Linked DNA regions of Thermocoleostomius sinensis A174. Each later gene encodes a partner of the first gene's protein in a complex. Links are inferred from orthologs where the notes say so. Each region holds a gene or a part of one and is shown in the gene's direction. Other genes may lie near its edges.

Evidence for each region.
Region 2: the proteins of mnmG (region 1) and mnmE are in contact, whole or in part, in a solved structure (PDB 9HIP), measured with the Escherichia coli proteins. The link is inferred for Thermocoleostomius sinensis A174 from one-to-one orthologs.

Annotation. Positions count from the first base shown.
Region 1 is NZ_CP113797.1:4,565,225-4,574,553, forward strand. The notes cover bases 3,808-6,688. They hold mnmG (tRNA uridine-5-carboxymethylaminomethyl(34) synthesis enzyme MnmG), read left to right. Parts: upstream 3,808-4,207; coding sequence 4,208-6,169; downstream 6,170-6,688. Other genes in these bases: OXH18_RS19715 (DUF2267 domain-containing protein), read left to right, coding at 3,808-3,968; OXH18_RS19725 (cell division protein SepF), read right to left, coding at 6,241-6,688. Outside these bases: OXH18_RS19705 (DUF3352 domain-containing protein), read right to left, coding at 1-1,388; OXH18_RS19710 (DEAD/DEAH box helicase family protein), read right to left, coding at 1,535-3,100; more of OXH18_RS19715, read left to right, coding at 3,411-3,807; more of OXH18_RS19725, read right to left, coding at 6,689-6,747; OXH18_RS19730 (NUDIX hydrolase), read right to left, coding at 6,891-7,448; folK (2-amino-4-hydroxy-6-hydroxymethyldihydropteridine diphosphokinase), read right to left, coding at 7,486-8,016; OXH18_RS19740 (2Fe-2S iron-sulfur cluster-binding protein), read right to left, coding at 7,997-8,236; cobyric acid synthase CobQ, read right to left, coding at 8,247-9,329. UniProt on the Escherichia coli protein: NAD-binding protein involved in the addition of a carboxymethylaminomethyl (cmnm) group at the wobble position (U34) of certain tRNAs, forming tRNA-cmnm(5)s(2)U34.
Region 2 is NZ_CP113797.1:4,140,003-4,149,316, reverse strand. What follows is about bases 3,029-5,894. They hold mnmE (tRNA uridine-5-carboxymethylaminomethyl(34) synthesis GTPase MnmE), read left to right. Parts: upstream 3,029-3,695; coding sequence 3,696-5,093; downstream 5,094-5,894. Other genes in these bases: OXH18_RS17950 (RNA recognition motif domain-containing protein), read right to left, coding at 5,313-5,612; OXH18_RS17960 (hypothetical protein), read right to left, coding at 3,029-3,214. Outside these bases: OXH18_RS17980 (phosphate-starvation-inducible PsiE family protein), read left to right, coding at 1-209; OXH18_RS17975 (diflavin flavoprotein), read left to right, coding at 285-2,012; OXH18_RS17970 (hypothetical protein), read right to left, coding at 2,015-2,515; more of OXH18_RS17960, read right to left, coding at 3,014-3,028; OXH18_RS17945 (IS5 family transposase), read left to right, coding at 6,114-6,905; OXH18_RS17940 (PAS domain-containing protein), read left to right, coding at 7,099-8,661; OXH18_RS17935 (hypothetical protein), read left to right, coding at 8,948-9,235. UniProt on the Escherichia coli protein: Exhibits a very high intrinsic GTPase hydrolysis rate. Involved in the addition of a carboxymethylaminomethyl (cmnm) group at the wobble position (U34) of certain tRNAs, forming tRNA-cmnm(5)s(2)U34.

The DNA of each region.
Region 1 (9,329 bases):
GATGTCCAAGTCATTACAGGCTGTCCTTCTACTTGCGCTTCCTGCACTTGCCAACCGTTGCGCTCTTGCATGACTTGATCGAGCTTATTAAATGTTTCATCGGCCGCTTTGCGATCGCTGGCTTGAATCAGCAGCAGCACACCTGCGGTCGTCACCGCGTTATCGGCTGGAGCCGGAGCCGACAGCAACGACAGGGCAAATTCGCCGTCTGTCCACGGAATTACCTCCTGATCCCAATCTAAGCCTGTAAAGTTGCGGAAAGCTTGGCGAATGGTATCTGGACTCCAAACGCGCCGTTGTAACGTTGATGGTGTCACGTCTGAAGCAGGCACGGGTTCCGAATAGTTTTCCCAAAACTCCTTCAGGTTATCGCCCGATGCCATCAATACTGTCTGATTGGGCAGCAACACTGGCATTCGTTCGGCGCTGTTTTGTACCTTCAACCGCAACCGACTGTTGGGTGCCACCCAAGTCGTTCCTCGAAAGCGAACCCCATCCGACTCTAGCGTCATTGCCGACGCTATCCCTTGATTAGTTTGCAGCAAACTCAATAACTGAGGTGGAATGGGCTGATTGGGGTTGCTGGAGGTAAATTCTGTGGCGGCTGGCACATTGACATATAGCCGCATGAAGGGATTAGTCACGGTTTCGCGCAGTTGACTAAAAGCCCGCCCATAGTCGGAATTTTGGGCGACCGACGCTCTGCCCTTGAGCGTATCAATCACTCGCTCGATCGATTGAGCATCCCCAGATACGACCAAAAAGCGATTGTCTATTAAGGTTGCCGCATAATCTAGCTGAGTTTGACCATGTACTTCTCGAATCGTCTCGCCCTTATACTCTCGATCGACCCACTCTTGCTCAGCAGTAACATTAGGGGAACTCAGAAAGCGTTGTGCTCGATCGACATCGGCAATCGGCAAAATCATCACAGCCGATCGATCGAATTCAAGGGTATTGGGTGTGCGGTAGGGACGAACCACCTTGTTGCTAGCATCCTCGTCCATTGTTGGGGGGGGCAAAAACGCCACTGTGATCTCTTCGCCAACCCAAGGACGAATATCGCGCTGATAATCAATGCCGTTAGCCGTAAACAAGCGATCGCGCCAAGTTGCTAGCCCCCGATCAAACGAGGCTTGAGAATCGGTCGTGCCATACTGCCGCAGCCGCCGCCATTGCCCCTCGTCACTGGTAAACGAAAGACTCATGGCTGTCTCTTGTGGCAAGGCATCTGCCCCCGTAGGCAGTTCTGAAAGCGGCGTGCGTTGCAGCAGCCACCAAGCCGTTGCCCCACCTGCCATCAGCGCCAATGCTGTTCCTACCGTTAGCAATAAGGTTGGTTTCTTTTTCCACATCACAGTCACAGCCGATCGCCTAGATTTTGCCATCTAGATTTTGCCATCTAGATTTTGCCATCACTGATTGACTATAGACGATCGTGTTAGTTTCGGGACAAGTTTCTAGGCAATGTAATCGATCGTTATGGAACGAAAGCAAGATCAGATCTGACAGTCAACGGGGTTTCAGAATTTCTTTAGAATAGCGATTGCCATTCATCCAGTCCAAATTCCTGCTGAAACTCATCGATTACCCAGGAAATAGACTTGCCTTGCCGCTGAGCTTGGGCCATCAGGTAAGTCCGATAGGACACCTTATCGTCGATCGACGGATTATCCCCAAAGATCGCACCCTGACACCAAGATGGGTCTGGTAGGCGACCAAACTTTTCGTAAAACTTGTGCTTAATCCAATTGAGCGACTCGCCATCGCGAAACATCTTGCGGCGTTGTGCCCGGTAAAACTCAATCATCGGCAACTGTTGCTGATGTTCACTCAGCACTTCAACCAGTTCCTCAGCACAGACTTGTGGCTCGCTGGGCCAGCAATAGCCACACTCGGGGCACTGCATTATAAAACCCCACACCAAGCGGTTGCAGTGCGGACATTGCTTGGCGGGAGACACTTCGTTGCTACCCGGCTCGCGCTTGGTTGGCAAATAGTAGGATTTAATATCTTCTGGAAACCCCAGTCGCTGCAAGTTTCCCGCTTGATCTAAAATAATTCCATATTGCTTTCCCGTATCGGGTGAAATTCGCATCACTCGACCAATTTGCTGTTGGTGCAACGCGCGTGATTGAGTAGGTCGCAACAGCATTCCTACTTCAACACTGGGTTCATCAAACCCAATGCTGATAACATTACACGAAGTTAAAACTTGTAATTGATTGGTAGCCAGCGCTTTGTATAACTTTTGTCGTTCTTTAATGGGGGTACTGCCATCCACCACATCCGCAGCAATGCCAATCGCATTAAAGGCATCGGCTACATGTCGAGCATGTTCAACATCAATGCAAAAGGCGATCGCTCGTTTTCCAGACACGAGACGCTGATATTCCTCAACAATGCGCTGTACCAGTTCCGGTCGATCGCAAGCATTTTTGAGATCGCGTTCGTCAAAATCTCCGGCGATCGTTCGTACATCTGATAAATCTACTTGCCCATCTTTATCAACACCGAAGTATTTCATTGGAGCTAAATAGCCCATACGCTGCAACTGCCAGGGCACTGGAGAGGCAACAAACGTTTGCATGTGGTCCCCTAATTGCTCGCGTCCTAAGCGGTAGGGCGTGGCAGTCAGGGCCAAGTGAATCGATCGAGGATGCGTTTCGTAGATGAGCGTTTGACCAATTTGGCTAAAAACCGTCGTGTGTCCCTCGTCAAACAAAATCACTTTAGCAGGCCAACTGCGCCACCAGTCCCGTTGTGCCATCGTTTGAATACTAGCAATTTGAATCGGAGCGGTTGGATCTTCTTGCCATCCGGCTTTAATAAACCCACAGCGCAGCCCAAAGGCTTGCATCTTGCGATAGGTTTGCCCCACCAGCACATCCAAATGCACCAGGAACATGAGTTGCATTCCACGTGCAACCAGATCGGCACAAATCTTTCCGGCGATGATTGTTTTTCCAGCTCCTGTTCCGGCAATGATGGCGATGCGACGGTGTCCTTGTCCTAACTTGATATAGAGGTCTTTGACCAACTTAAGCTGATACGGACGGAGTGTAGGCGGTTGCCCCGTTGAAGATAGCTCTGAACGCATCGCGACTGAAGATGAAAGACAAGATAGGAACCAAAATTCTAACGTATTCTGCATAAACTCGCGTGTCACCTTGAGCAAGTTATGCAAGCAAGTTATGAGCTTGGCAATTCTGCTAGACATCAATCCCATGTGGGTCTAACTTTTGGTTAGAATCATTTCCGCAGATCTCAGACTAGGGGATCATGCTGAAACCAAGCATTTAAGGCAATGTTATTTACAGCGTATCACGGCTGAGCAATTCACTGGCAAAGATTGTAGACATTGCCAGAGCAACGTGAGTGTAGTGATGTGGAAGACCTAGGAGAGACCTATGCCGGATGAAATTAAAAATAAAAGTCTACCAGAAATTGATCCAACGGAGGTTGAAGATTCCAGGACAGTGATTGCGGATGAACATCGATCGTTTCTGGAAAAAGTCATGGTGCAAGGAGGCTTTGCAGACCCCTATGATGCTAGGGACTTTACCGAAGTGGTGTTTCGAGTGATGCGCGACTTAATGACCACAGAAACGGCAGATCGAGTTGAATCGGAACTGCACGAAGAAGCGATGCAGACCAAAGAAAAGGCATTGCAAATGGAAGTTGCAGAGTTATGGAAAGATACAAACCCGATCGTTGGTTTGCTGAGCCGGGTTCGTCCACCATGGCAAGGTCCAGGGATTTTTAAGATTGATTCCGATCGCTTCTTCTTCCGGGTTGCTAATGAAGGTGGATTAGAACGTGGGTTTGAAAATGAAGACGCCGATCGCAAGCGAGCCGTAAGAGCCGTTTTCGCAGCCACCAAAGATGAACTCTCTGAAGAGCGAATTCAAGAAATTGCTGGTTGGTTACCTGAGAACGGTGTGCGCGAACTTTGGCTAGAAGCCTAGTCAAGGCATAGATCAAGCTGATACAAACTGTACACAACTGTAGATAAGGTTCAAGATAAGGTTCAGGAGCGTATCTCTTGTTCAGGGAGATACGCTATGGACTTTGAAGGGACGAAGTGATATTTAGGTGAGACTGGTCAGCAGTCAACGAGCTAGCTGATCTGTCCGCAAAGCAATCACGGTCAAAGGGGCAATGCGATTAAAATAGAAGACTGAACCCCTTGCGATCGCCTGCTGCTATGACTATGCCTAATTCTCAATCTGACAACCGAGTTGACTTCCAAGACGAATTTGATGTGGTCGTCGTGGGAGCAGGACATTCTGGTTGCGAGGCAGCCCTAGCAGCGGCTCGGTTGGGCTGCAAGACATTGATGTTAACGCTGAATCTAGACAAAATTGCCTGGCAACCGTGCAACCCAGCCGTGGGTGGCCCAGCAAAATCCCAACTGACCCATGAGGTGGATGCCTTGGGCGGTGAAATTGGCAAAATGGCCGATCGCACGTATCTACAAAAGCGGGTTCTCAACATTTCACGCGGGCCAGCAGTTTGGGCCTTACGGGCGCAAACCGATAAGCGGGAATACGCTGCCATCATGAAGCAGATCGTTGAGAATCAAGCGAACCTAACTGTGCGCGAAAGCATGGCCACGGATTTGATTCTGGGTAAAAATGATGACGTGATTGGGGTGCAAACCTACTTTGGCGTCGCGTTTGCTTGCAAAGCGGTAATTTTGACCACTGGCACATTTTTGGGCGGGCGCATCTGGGTGGGCAACAAGTCAATGGAAGCTGGACGCGCTGGAGAATTCGCGGCGGTTGGGCTAACCGACACCCTGAACCGATTAGGATTTGAAACAGGACGCTTGAAAACTGGAACCCCTGCCCGGGTAGACAAGCGATCGGTCGATTACAGCCAAATGGAACGGCAACCCGGTGATCCGGATGTACGCTGGTTCAGCTTTGATCCGGACGTATGGGTTGAGCGAGAGCAACTGTGTTGTTATCTAACTCGCACTACTGCTGAAACCCATCGTTTGATCCGCGAGAATTTGCACTTATCGCCAGTGTATGGCGGCTGGGTTGATGCCAAAGGCCCGCGCTATTGCCCTAGTATTGAAGACAAAATTGTGCGGTTTGCTGACAAGGAATCGCACCAGATTTTCATTGAGCCAGAAGGTCGCGATATTCCTGAACTCTATATCCAGGGATTTTCCACCGGACTGCCAGAAACCTTGCAGTTACAGATGTTGCGCACCCTGCCCGGCATGGAAAAGTGCATTATGCTGCGTCCTGCCTATGCAGTGGAATATGATTACCTGCCTGCTACCCAGTGTTATCCCACATTAATGACGAAGAAGGTAGAGGGATTATTTTGTGCAGGGCAAGTGAACGGGACAACAGGCTATGAAGAAGCGGCCGCGCAAGGGCTTGTGGCTGGCATTAATGCCGTGCGGTTTGTGCAAGGACAAGAGATGTTAGTGTTTCCGCGTGAGCAAAGCTACATCGGTACACTCATTGACGATCTCTGCACCAAAGATTTGCGTGAACCCTATCGCATGTTGACCTCCCGATCGGAATATCGCTTGCTGTTACGATCGGACAATGCCGATCAACGGTTGACGCCTATGGGCCGTGAAATTGGATTGATCGACGATCGGCGTTGGCTGTTGTTTCAACAGAAGCAAGCTAACATTGCCGCTGAAAAGGAACGGCTACATATCACTCGCGTTAAAGAGCATGATGCACTAGGGCAGCAAATTGTCGCTGATACGCAACAAGCAATCAAAGGATCTGTGACGTTGGCAGATTTATTGCGTCGTCCTGGGTTTCACTATGTCAATCTCGATCGCTACGGGTTGGGTAATACTGATCTGTCCCGCGAAGAGCGAGAAGGCGCAGAAATTGATATTAAGTATGCGGGCTATTTACAACGGCAGCAAAACCAAATCGATCAAATTGCCCGCCAAGCAAACCGTCTGTTGCCAGCCGATTTGGACTATATGGCGATCGATACCCTCTCAAAAGAATCTCGTGAGAAACTGGCAAAGGTCAAACCGCTCACGGTGGGTCAGGCGGCTCGCATTGGCGGCGTCAATCCAGCCGATGTCAATGCGCTGTTGTTATATCTAGAAATTCGATCGCGCCAAGGATTCCCAGTAGTTTCGGTTCCAGACGACCACGCTGAACCCGTTTCCCGATAGTGTCTGCATCCAGTTCCTGAATCCGTTCACTTAGTTGGGGGCCACATTCAGCATGGCTCTGATTGAAACCGTCAAAACCGCGCATCAAACTCTCGCTGGGGCTGGGGACGCGGGGACATCTCCCAAGGTGAAGGGGGCATTTCAAAGGGGGGCGGAGATGGTGGGAGTTCTGGCTCTGGAGACTGATGTTGGCTAATTTGCACAAAATTTGGCGTGAATAGAAACACGTTCTCATCAATTTGCCGTTGATGACCATCAATTGCAAACGCACCCCCAGCGACATAATCTGCACATCGTTGCGCCTGTTCAATTTCAATATAATTTAAGTTAAGAATCACGGCTTTGCGCTCTCGCAGCGCCGTTACGGCCTCTGGAATTTCTTCAAATGATCGCGGCTGCATTAACACAACTTCCATCATCAATCCTGGTAGCCCAATGACATTACCCGACGAAGCCCGACGGCGAGGTGGCGGGTCATCCAGATACACCTCCTCAGAGGGTGGGTCCTCTTCGTAATAGTATTCTTCGTATTCCTCGTTTAGCCCCAGGGCATCTCGTAGACGACGGAAGAGACTCATGGCTAGCTCAATCTTCTAAGTAGATCGCTTGTTCTATGCCCTTATTCTAAACCGAATTTCTAGGACTGGATAACAATGTCACGTTCGTTTGCACCTATATGTAGTTTCTATCTAGTCTATTTACACCCACATTTAGTTTTTGTTTAAATTTCCAAGTTCAAAAATGGACGGGCCAGCATAAAACTAGAGATCGATTTTGCATCAATCGGCTCGCCCTGCAAGATTGCTTGTTCTAGTGCTTGGGGGGTCATCAGTACCACTTCAATATCTTCGTCTTCATCTTGTCCGGGTGGTGTTTCTAGCTGCTCTAAGTCTTCGGCTAAGAATGCATAGATGATTTCATCGGAATAGCCAGGAGCCAAGAAAAACTTCCCAAGCGATCGCCACTGATGTGCCCGATAGCCCGTTTCTTCTTCAATCTCTCGTTTGATCGTAGTAGCCGGATCTTCATTCGGTTCTACAGTGCCGGCGGGAAATTCGAGTAGACGTCCCTGGGCAGCAAAGCGATATTGTCGCACTAATACTAGTTTGCCATCTGGGGTAACAGGAATCGCCAAGGCTCCTCCTGGATGTCGAACACATTCCCAATCTCCCTCGGCTCCATTGGGCAAGCGCAATCGAATCACTTCATAGTTGAACTTTCGACCACGGTAAAGCAGTTTTTGTTTAATCAGTTGGGGGGGTTCAGGTCCAAATGGCATAGTTGAGAAAGATGAAGGATTGCGTTGCCAGACGGTTTCATTCGTTTTCTAACGAATAGAGTTTGACTCCTGACCAGTCTACCTGGTGGGCAAGCATTGCGATCGTTTGCCCTGAAACAGGGTCAACCCAATCGGGAGCAATATCCAAAAGCGGAACCAGCACAAATGCCCGCTGAGTCATGCTTGGATGAGGAATAGTGAGACCAGGTTGCTTCAAAATCAGGTCATCAAATAATAACAAATCTAGATCGAGCGATCGCGGCCCCCAGCGCTCTCGGCGTATCCGGCCAAAGCTAGCTTCAATCGCAAGCATTGCCGTCATTAGGGTGGGTGGATCAAGCGTAGTTGAGAGTAGGGCACAGGCGTTGAGAATATCTGGCTGTGGTGGACCAATGGCCACAGTTTGATAAACGGGCGAGCAGGCGTTGAGGGCAATCCCCGGAGTTTCATCCAGCCGTTGCAAGGCCGATTGCACAATGGTATGGGAATCCCCAATATTACTGCCTAGGGCGATCGCCGCTTGATGCACCTTGGCTGCATCAGAATCGCTACCACGTGGGATCGACATATAAATTAACCGTGAATTTGGGTTGCCCAGGAGGAACTGTGCTAATGCAGGCACAAATAATTTCCCCATCGTCAAGTTCCACTTCACAGGCGTGACAAAAGCCAATCAAACAGCCTGTCGGAATCGAAAGTCCTGCTCGATCGGCCACTTGTAAGAGTGGCTCCCCAATTTCTGCCTCGATGATCACGTCGTCTGGTAGGAAACGAACCTCGATACTCATAATGTTGTACTTACCTAGCCGGTTGCTTATCCAGCGATTGCAGAATCTGGTTTAAGTCTAAATGTTTCACCATTTCATCGGCTAACGTATTTAATAACGCTTCCCGCTGTTCTCGATAATTGGAAATTCCTGTCGGCAGCGACTTCAACCCACGCTGTTGTCGCAAGCGGTTTAGCCAAGCTCGTCGCCACGGGCCATTGTCAAAAATACCGTGTAAATAGGTACCCCAAATTGATTGAGTGATATCTACAACGCCCAGATTCGTATCTTCAAACAGTGGTTTATAGATCGGTTCACCGTCGCCTTCATTAAAGACAATATGGCTACGTCCTTGGTGAATTTCATAGCCACCAACGGGCAATCCAACTTGGGGATAGTTTGACGTAACCAGTCGCTGCCGTGCCACCTTTTGCGGCGTAATGACAGTTTTCAGCGGCACCAGACCTAAGCCCTTATAGCGCCCCTCTTGCCCCTCCAAGCCTTCTGGATCAGCAAGGACTTTGCCCATCATTTGAAACCCACCGCAAATACCCAAGACTGTGCCACCTGCGGCAACATAGTCTTGAATCTCCTCAGCCATGCCGCTGCGCTGTAGGGCAACTAAATCGGCGATCGTGGTTTTGGAACCGGGTAATATGACAGCATCTGGGTAGCCTAGACTTTCTTTAAGGCTGACATATTTAACATTGACCGTGGGTTCCGATTCCAGCGGGTCAAAATCTGTAAAGTTGGAAATGCGGGGCAAGCGAATCACAGCGATGGTCAAATCGCCCTGTTTTTTTTGGGGGGGGCGATCGAACAACGACAGGGAATCTTCGGCAGGAAAGGCATGGTCTAACCAGGGAACCACCCCAATTACCGGAATTCCAGTGCGGTCTTGTAGCCAATCAATGCCGGGTTGCAGAATCGATCGTTGCCCACGAAATTTGTTGATGACCACCCCTTGAATCAGTTGCCGTTCCTCTGGTTCCAATAGTTCTAGCGTGCCCACAACTTGCGCGAAGGCACCGCCTCGTTCAATATCAACCACTAACAGGCTGGGGGCATTTAGGTAACGAGCGACCCGCATATTGGTCAAGTCCCGGTGTTTCAG
Region 2 (9,314 bases), 430 kb from region 1 along the record:
GAGTATTGCTAGTGATTCGAGTGTGGTTGCCACCAACCTTTGAAGGCATTGATCCAGAACATATTGTATCGATGAAGCGTTTGAAAGAGCTGGCTGAATTGAATGCATCGGAATTAGCCACAAGAAACGGTTCGGCCAGTAATATGACTGGATTAAACAACCATGCTCTAGGTCATTCAGTACCCGCTCGTGAGAGCAAAACTAGTTAGAACATGTGAAGCAAACCTTGATGCAGGTGGGAGCGTAGAGGATTCATGGCTGAAACGAGACTGACCGAAGCAAAAATGGCTGAAACTCGACCTCGCGATGTGCAAACAGCCGAAATTGGTGCGAATACGTTGGTGTTGCGATCGCGCACGTGGGATCGGCTGAAGTTTGAAGTGGAGTATGCGCGGCAAAAGGGAACTACGGCTAATTCCTACCTAATTCAAGCTGACAAAACCGCGTTGATTGATCCACCCGGCGAATCCTTTACCAACGTATTTATTGAGGAACTGGCCCATCACGTCTATTTACAGAAAATTGACTATGTGATCTTGGGTCATGCCAATCCTAATCGCTTTGCTACATTGAAGGCACTGTTGGGCATTGAGGTGGCTCCTCAAATTACCTTTGTCTGTGCCAGAGCCGCAGAGGTGGCTTTGCGATCGGCCTTTCCAGAACAAACACTGCGCATTGTGTTGGCCAACAGCGAAGAGACGATCGATCTGGGACAGGGGCATCAGTTGCAGTTCATTCCTACACCCACCCCGCGCCATCCTGATGGACTTTGCACCTATGACCCAGCCACGCGCATTCTCTATACAGATAAGCTGTTTGGCGCACACCTCTGTGATGATGCAGTGTTGGATGAAAACTGGCGCAGACTGGATGACGATCGGCGCTATTACTTTGACTGTTTGCATGCGAGCCAAGCCAAACAGGTAGAAGCAGCGCTCGATCGACTAGCACCTTTCTCGGATAAAGCTAAGCTCTATGCGGTTGGACATGGGCCACTGGTGCGCTACAGCGTTAGCCGCTTAACGTTTGATTATCGCTATTGGTGCGAACATCAGCAGGCGCAGGAACTCAATGTGGCACTGTTGTATACCTCCGCCTATGGCAACACAGCCACGATGGGCCGGGCGATCGCCAAGGGGTTAATCGAGTCAGGGGCATCGGTGCAAACCATTAACTGTGAATTTGCCGATCCGGCAGAAATCACTGCCAGCTTGGAACAATGCGATGGCTTTATCATTGGTTCTCCCACCTTGGGCGGCCATGCTCCATCGCAAATTCAAACGGCGCTAGGAATTGCCTTATCTACGGCAGCCAAAACTAAATTAGCTGGGGTGTTTGGTTCCTATGGCTGGAGCGGTGAAGCGATCGATTTGTTGCAAAATAAGCTGCAAGATGCGGGCTATCAATTTGGCTTTGAACCTATTCGCGTCAAATTTAAACCCACAGACGACACCTTGCAGGAGTGCGAAACAGCCGGAGCCGAGTTTGTACAGGCGCTGAAGAAAGTGCGAAAAGTGCGCACAGTTCGTCAACCTGCGGTGGAAACCCAGTCCGATCGCACTGCACAAGCCGTAGGACGCATTGCTGGGTCGCTGTGTGTGGTGACAACTCGCGAAGGTGAGCAGCATCGAGGATTTTTAACCTCTTGGGTTTCACAAGCAACCTTCAACCCACCCGGCCTAACGATCGCCATTTCCACTGACCAAAGTCAATCTCTGCCACAGTCTGGGGCCGCGTTTGTATTGAATATTTTGAAAGAAGGGCGTAACCTGCGACGGCATTTTCTCAAACCTGCGTCTGGCGCCGATCGTTTTGGCGACTTAATGACGCATCCGGCTCAGAATGGTTGCTTGATTTTAGATGAAGCCCTAGCCTATTTAGAATGTACGGTTCAGGATCGGATGGAGTGTGGTGATCATTGGCTGCTGTATGCCACGGTGGATAATGGCAAAGTCTTAGAGGCGATCGGCGTGACGGCGGTACAACATCGCAAGTCAGGGATGCAATATTAATTTTATTCCGACTCACGGACTCGCAAGGTTAACATTCCATTCACTGGATAGGGAAAAAATCTGTGGCGTTCATACCAGGCGTTGAACTGGTTGCCCTTAAGTGGACTCGATTGATCCCACCACTCATCAGCATACAGCACGATCGGCAGCTTGGCGTCTGAATGCAGCAATGCACACAGTGCTTCCAGCCATAATGACCCGTAGCCCCGACCACGAAACGCTGAAAAAATTTGCAGGGTTTCAATCCAGTGGCACTGCCCTTGGTACTGCTGCACTGCGATCGGATCAACGCTGAGCTTGGCTGCGTCTGAGCCAGCTAGATTCGCTCGAATTAAGCTAGAGGGTTGACATTTAGCTTCACCAATGAGTTCACTGTCTCGTTTCAGTATGTATTCAAAAAAAACCTCACTCGAAGTAGCTATTCGATCGATCTGCCAGTGATAAGACTGGTATACAAATTTGCCGCCTGCGATCGTGAGATGACTAAAGTCTATCGCTAACACAAGCCACTCCAACGCCACTTCCTTCAAGGTTGAACTGAGTTTTTTAGTTCGTCAATCGAGTTCGATCGAGTTAATCTGCACTCTGCTTTAAGTTGTGTGCAGGTAAGAACTAAACGGAGAGGGTGGGATTCGAACCCACGGTCCTCATCGGACACTCGATTTCAAGTCGAGCGCATTCGACCACTCTGCCACCTCTCCAAGGTGTTTCAGCCAAGGAATGTGCCTTGTAGGGAAATCTCAACACAAACCTCAAGTTAAGATTTTAGCCTAAATCTGACGTAACGGGTGCTCGATCGACTATTTCTCCTAATTGACGGACAAACTTCGATTCCCCTCACCCTCAATCTCTCACCCTTTGGGAGAGCGACTTTCGATCCGGCTCTCCTTCCCCTTTTGTGGGAGCAGGGACTGGGGGATGGGGGGGCGAAATACAAGAGCAAATATGGCCGGGTTAATAGTTTTTGTGCTAGGGACGACCCTCGATCGCCCCTATTTTTCCTACCGCACCAACACCGTCATGTACTTGCCTGTGGCAAACGGAGCCGGAACGATCGGCGTAAACTGCACTCGGTCAGTGGCAATCCGTTTGACATAAAACTCATTCATCAAATGTGTCACCTGCTCACGATTACCGATAATCCAAACCTGTGCTCGCTCAGTCTCCTGAACGCGCAATTCACTATTCCATTCTCCAGTCATGGTTGTATTCCTCTTCGTTTCCTTGCTGATGTTTTCTATTGGGTTAAGAATGGCCCAAGGCATGGGGGTCACCCAACCATGCATCAGCAAGGTGTGCCGATCGCAGACACCTGGTCTACAATCAACACAGCCTAGCCTCCTGCGGTCAACAGGAAGTTAGGTTAGCTGGTTAGGGTTGCGGCCAAACTTCCCTAATCAGCGCCAGTACCTTGAGCCGTTCAGCCGTTCCTCTCGTCTGCCGAAAGAACCAGCATCGCCATAGCATAAACCAACTCGATTGCACTGCACAAGCGTATCGGGCAATTTTTTGTCAGGATTTGGTGATGATGAAGGAGGAGGTGAGTGTTTTACCATGGCGTTGCTGCCAACTTTGCCTGGCTCCGCTAGACTTCTGGAAGATGCATACTCAGAGTAGTGCTGGACAAGATCTCACAAGATCTCTTGATGAGTGCTACCCACAAAAGAACCGTTCAGTTTCCCCATGCCTAAACCCGTGATTCAAGGAGAAACAATCGCCGCCATTGCTACGGCTATTGTGCCCCAGCAAGGCAGTGTGGGCATTGTGCGCATGTCAGGCGCAGAGGCAATGGCAATTGCTCGATCGCTATTCCACGCACCCGGACAGCAAGTTTGGGAAAGTCATCGGGTGTTGTATGGCTATGTGCGCCATCCTCAAACGCAGCAAGTGATTGATGAAGCATTGATGTTGCTGATGGCGTCGCCGCGATCGTATACCCGCGAAGATGTAGTGGAATTTCACTGTCATGGTGGCATCATGGCGGTGCAGCAAGTGTTGCAAGTCTGTCTGGGACAGGGGGCAAGATTGGCGCAACCTGGAGAGTTTACGCTGCGGGCGTTTCTAAATGGACGGTTAGACTTGACTCAGGCTGAAAGTATTGCTGATTTGGTGGGGGCACAGTCACCACAGGCGGCTCAGTTTGCCCTGGCAGGACTGCAAGGCAAGTTGGCTCATCCAATTCGGCAACTGCGATCAACCTGTCTTGATATTTTGGCGGAGGTGGAAGCTCGGATTGATTTTGAAGATGATTTGCCACCGCTGAATGAGGACGAAATCAAGGCACAGTTGATGCAGGTTTTACATGAGGTAGAGCAAATTCTAGCGACGGCCGATCGCGGAGAACTATTGCGCACCGGGTTGAAAGTGGCGATTGTCGGTCGTCCTAATGTGGGTAAGTCCAGTTTGCTGAATGCTTGGAGCCGCAGCGATCGGGCTATTGTCACGGATTTGCCAGGAACCACTCGGGATGTGGTGGAATCGCAACTGGTAGTTGGCGGCATTCCGATTCAGGTGCTTGATACGGCTGGAATTCGGGAAGCGGCCGATCGCGTTGAGCAAATTGGGGTGGAACGATCACGACAAGTGGCTCAAGCGGCTGATCTAGTGCTATTAACGATCGATGCTACTGCTGGATGGACAGAGGCTGATCAGGATATTTATGAACAGATCAGTCATCGCCCTTTCGTTTTGGTAATGAACAAAATTGACCTGGTGACGAGTGATCACACCCTCAGCGAAGCATTGCCGTTTACCAACGACACAATCCCGATCGTGCGCACCGCTGCTGCTCAGCATCGTGGTATTGATGAGTTGGAACAAGCAATTTTGACGATCGCTCAAGCGGGGAACTTCCAAGCCGCCAATCTGGATTTCGCCATCAATCAACGTCAAGCAGCGGCTCTAATCTCCGCCAAATCTGCCTTGGAGCAAGTACAACAAACGATCGCGGATCAACTGCCCCTTGACTTTTGGACAATCGATTTGCGTAGTGCGATTCAAACGTTGGGAGAAATCACTGGAGACGAGATTACAGAATCTGTATTGGATCAAATCTTTAGCCGATTTTGCATTGGCAAGTAGACGTATCTATTCTATTGATGGGTTTATTTTTGTGCTGAGTGGTTGCCTCAATCGGCAATAGCAATCAAAAAAGGTTCACGGGTGATTCCATGAACCTTAACTGTCCGCAGGATTGGTTTTAGAGACTACGCTGAAACCGACCCTTTCCCTTTATAAAGGGGAGCCGCAAGCGGTGAGGTGAATGCAATGCAGCCTGATAACGAACGGGGATTAGCAGAATTAGTATCTACGAGAAAAACTATCTCTGCGATTGCCACCGCCTAATGAACCTCGGTTCTCGCGGGGCTTCGCTTTATTGACCTTGAGATCGCGCCCCATCCATTCTGCTCCATCTAACGCATCAATAGCAGACTGCTCTTCCGCTTCTGTGCTCATTTCCACAAAACCGAACCCGCGCATTCGCCCGGTCTCGCGATCGGTTGGCAGTTGCACTCGCCTAACTGCACCATACTCGGCAAAGACAGCCGTTACATCTGCTTCGCTAACCTGATAGGACAGGTTTCCAATATAAATCGACATGAACTAATCTCCAAAACGGAAAAATGTGTAGAGAGTGAGATTTCGGAGAGAAGCCTGCCAATACCAAACGTATAAAACCTTTAATATTTGAAACAAACGCTATAACCGATTACCTTTTCTCAGATACCATCCTAGCACTCGATCGAGAAAATGGGTGAATCTGTAGAATTGTTTAGAATTGTTCGAGATGGAATGAGTCCATCGTGCCCGCTCTCTTCAAATATCTGCTGTCTACCGTTAGGAAGGGTTTTGGTTCAGAAAAACCATTGCGTGCGATGGCTAGCAAAAGTTTAAAAAACTACCACACTGAATGAAGAAACGCTCAGCGGTTACATTTTTGTGTTGCGCTGCAATACGCACACTGCAATACATTTATAATGGTTGCCGACGCCTCTCTAATTACAAAAACTTAGAGGGTGTTTGAGAAGCCAGGAAGGTCGTAAAAAAGCTCACTCAGTGTAGGCTGCGAATAGCAAATATCTACAGCCCTGAGTGAGTCAGATGAGTAAAGCATATCCCAGTAACCTAACCCGCGCCCAATATGAGGTTTTGAGTGAATTAATTCCAGCAGCAAAGCCAGGTGGTCGTCCTCGCAGCGTTGACCTGTGGGAGGTGCTCAATGCCATGCTCTATGTTCTGGTTGAAGGCTGTCGTTGGCGTTCTTTACCTGGTGATTTCCCAGCCTGGCAGACGGTGTACACGTACTTCCGCAACTGGCGATTGGACGGCACCTGGATTTCCATTCATGACCAGTTGCACCAGTGGGTTCGCATCGATGCGCAACGCTATCCTAGTCCATCAGAAGCGATCATCGATAGCCAAAGCATCAAGAGTGCAGCAGGAGTTCATCAACAAGTTGGCTTTGATGGAGGCAAGCTGATTACAGGACGCAAACGATTTTTAACGGTGGATACGTTAGGACTGGTTTTGCGGGTGTTTGTGAGTGCGGCAAACCTGGGGGAACGCGAAGGGGGCAAACGTGTCCTCAAACGAGTCAAACGGATGAAGAAAAAGGTTTCACGCTTAATCACCATTTGGGTAGACGGCGGGTTCGATGGCGCCCCTTTTCTGATGTGGGTGATGGATGTTTGTCGTTGGATTGTGCAAGTTGTACTGCGACCTGAGCAAACCAAAGGCTTTAGCTTGCTCAAAAAGAGGTGGGTGGTAGAACGAACTTTTGGTTGGCTAATGGGATGCAGACGGTTGGTCAGAGACTATGAATTATTACCAGAGACATCAGAAACCTTGATCTACCTTGCCATGATTCGGATTATGGTGAGGCGGTTGGCATAAATTTGACACCTCAAATCTTTTCAAACACCCTCTTACCGTTAATTTTATAAAATCTTTAATTAAATAATAACTAAGCAAAAAGAGTTTCAGGGATACCGTACTCTTCGATGGGAATGATGATTTAAACCACTGATTCGAAAGAAATCTGCTGTAAATTGTTAATTTCAGCCGAAGTTAATCTTGCCCAGAATTTATGTCATCCTCGTCATCCACTGGTTTATTAGCAGACATTCTAGAACAAATATTTGCCGCTTCGCCTGATCTCGTATTTATTCAAGATCCAACTGGGCGCTTTACCTACGTGAATGCAGCGAGCGCTGAAGCATTCAATATTGAACGATTTCATCTGTTAGGTAAAATGTGGGAAGATTTGAATCTCTCGCAGGAACACAAAATGGCCTTAATAGCTCGATCGCAGGTGACGCTTGAAACTGGTCAGGGGTGTTATGGCGAACTAAAAATTCCAACGGCGCATTCATTCAAAGAATATGAGTATACATTGAGTTTGGTTCGCCAAAGCGATTTGGGAGTCAATCTAATCCTACTGATTGCTAGAGACGCTAGTGCTCGGAATCACGCAGAGCGATCGTTAAAAGCATCTGAAGAAAAATATCGGTATTTGTTTGAATCAGCTACGGATTTTATTTTCATTGTTGACGTTGTAACCTATCAAATCTTAGATGCCAATTGGAATGCAGCTAGACAGCTTGGATATACGCGATCGGAACTATTGCAACTATCAATTTGCGATATTGAAATGCCGATGTCGGCAAAACGCCGTGCTGCCATTCTGCAACAATTAGAGAACAATGGCAGTTTTATGTTTGAGCATGTCTATCGACGTAAAAATGGAGATGAAATTCCTGTTGAAATTAGTACTCAAATCATTGAATATAACAATCGCCTAGTCTTTCAAAGCTTTGTTCGAGACATCACAGAACGAAAAAAGAAAGAAGCAGAAATTCAAGCACTGAATGCCGATTTAGAACGACGAGTGGTAGCTCGAACGGCTGAATTGAATCAGGTTTGCCAAGAGCTAGCAACCGCTAATGCTGAAATGAACGCGCTCTTTGCAGCGATGAACGATTTGATTATTATCTACGATCGGCAGGGACGTCACCTGAAAACGTTGGCCGTAAATGAGCGCATTTTGGTGCGTCCGGTTAAAGAGAAAGTGAATAAAACTCTACACGAACTGTTTGCTCCAGAAATTGCCGATCAAATGTTGGGCTATATCCACGCCGCCCTAGACAGCCAACAGCCTGTGCGGGCCGAATATCCCCTGATGATTAACGATCAAGAATGTTGGTCAGATGCTAGCATCTCCCCGATCGATGAGAATTCGGTGATCTGGGCTATCCGGGATGTTACCGATCGCAAACGCATAGAAACTGCACTCCAAGAAAGTGAAGAACGGTTTCGGGTGGTGTTTGAACAAGCGGCCGTCGGTATCACTGTCATTAGCCCGTCTGGACGGTTTTTGCGAGCCAATCAACGCTTCTGCGAAATTGTTGGCTACTCTGAAGCAGAATTGTTGCAGCAAAAAGTGAGCCAAATTACACATCCAGATGATTTAGCCCTTGATTTGACCTATGCTCAGCAAATGTTGGAGGGCAACCTGTCCAACTTTTCTATGCGCAAGCGATATCTTCGCAAAGATGGACAAGTCTGTTGGGTAGATTTAGCAGGGTCGATCGTGCGCGATGCCCAAAATGCTCCTCTTTATTTTATCGGCGTGATTGTGAGGATTTCATAATTCGAGGTGTGCCTGTACCACGATGCTGCTAAACGGTTCAGCACTAGTCAATGACGCACTAGTTGCTTACCATGTGACAGACCAATTGTCAACAGCCATCCCAAGGATTCATCGAAAAATTAGTTGAAAACGCAGGATCACTAGCTTGGCGGATGTTCAAGCAATGGTTGTTTTCTACGCTTTTAGGTGAGGAAACCCAAGCTGGTCATATACCAGGTTATCGCTTCCCGTTCCAGGTCATTCGTGATGTTGGAGCGGGACTTTCTGAATCTATGAGGTGCATGGCGTGTTTTGGAACAAGAACGCAATTAGGACAGCCAATCTTCCGGTACATCTATTAGTTTTCGCGATCGGGTTTGTCCTGTGTTTTGTGGCTATTGCGGCCAAGGCTGGGTCTAGTTCTCGTCGTCTAGACGCTCACCGTCACTATGTGGAAGGCTATCGGCAAGGGCGAGCAGACGCTATGGTTGATCAACCATTACGCACCCATTCTCAGTTGGTTCTGCCAGCGGACGAATTTGCTGAGGAATATCAGCGCGGCTACCGAGATGGCTATAAATTGGTTCGCTATTAAATGTAGTGTATTGACGCGTCCAGTGCGTTTCATTTAAGCAGTGCGCAACGTTCTTATTTTTTTGTAGCCCAACTCTTTG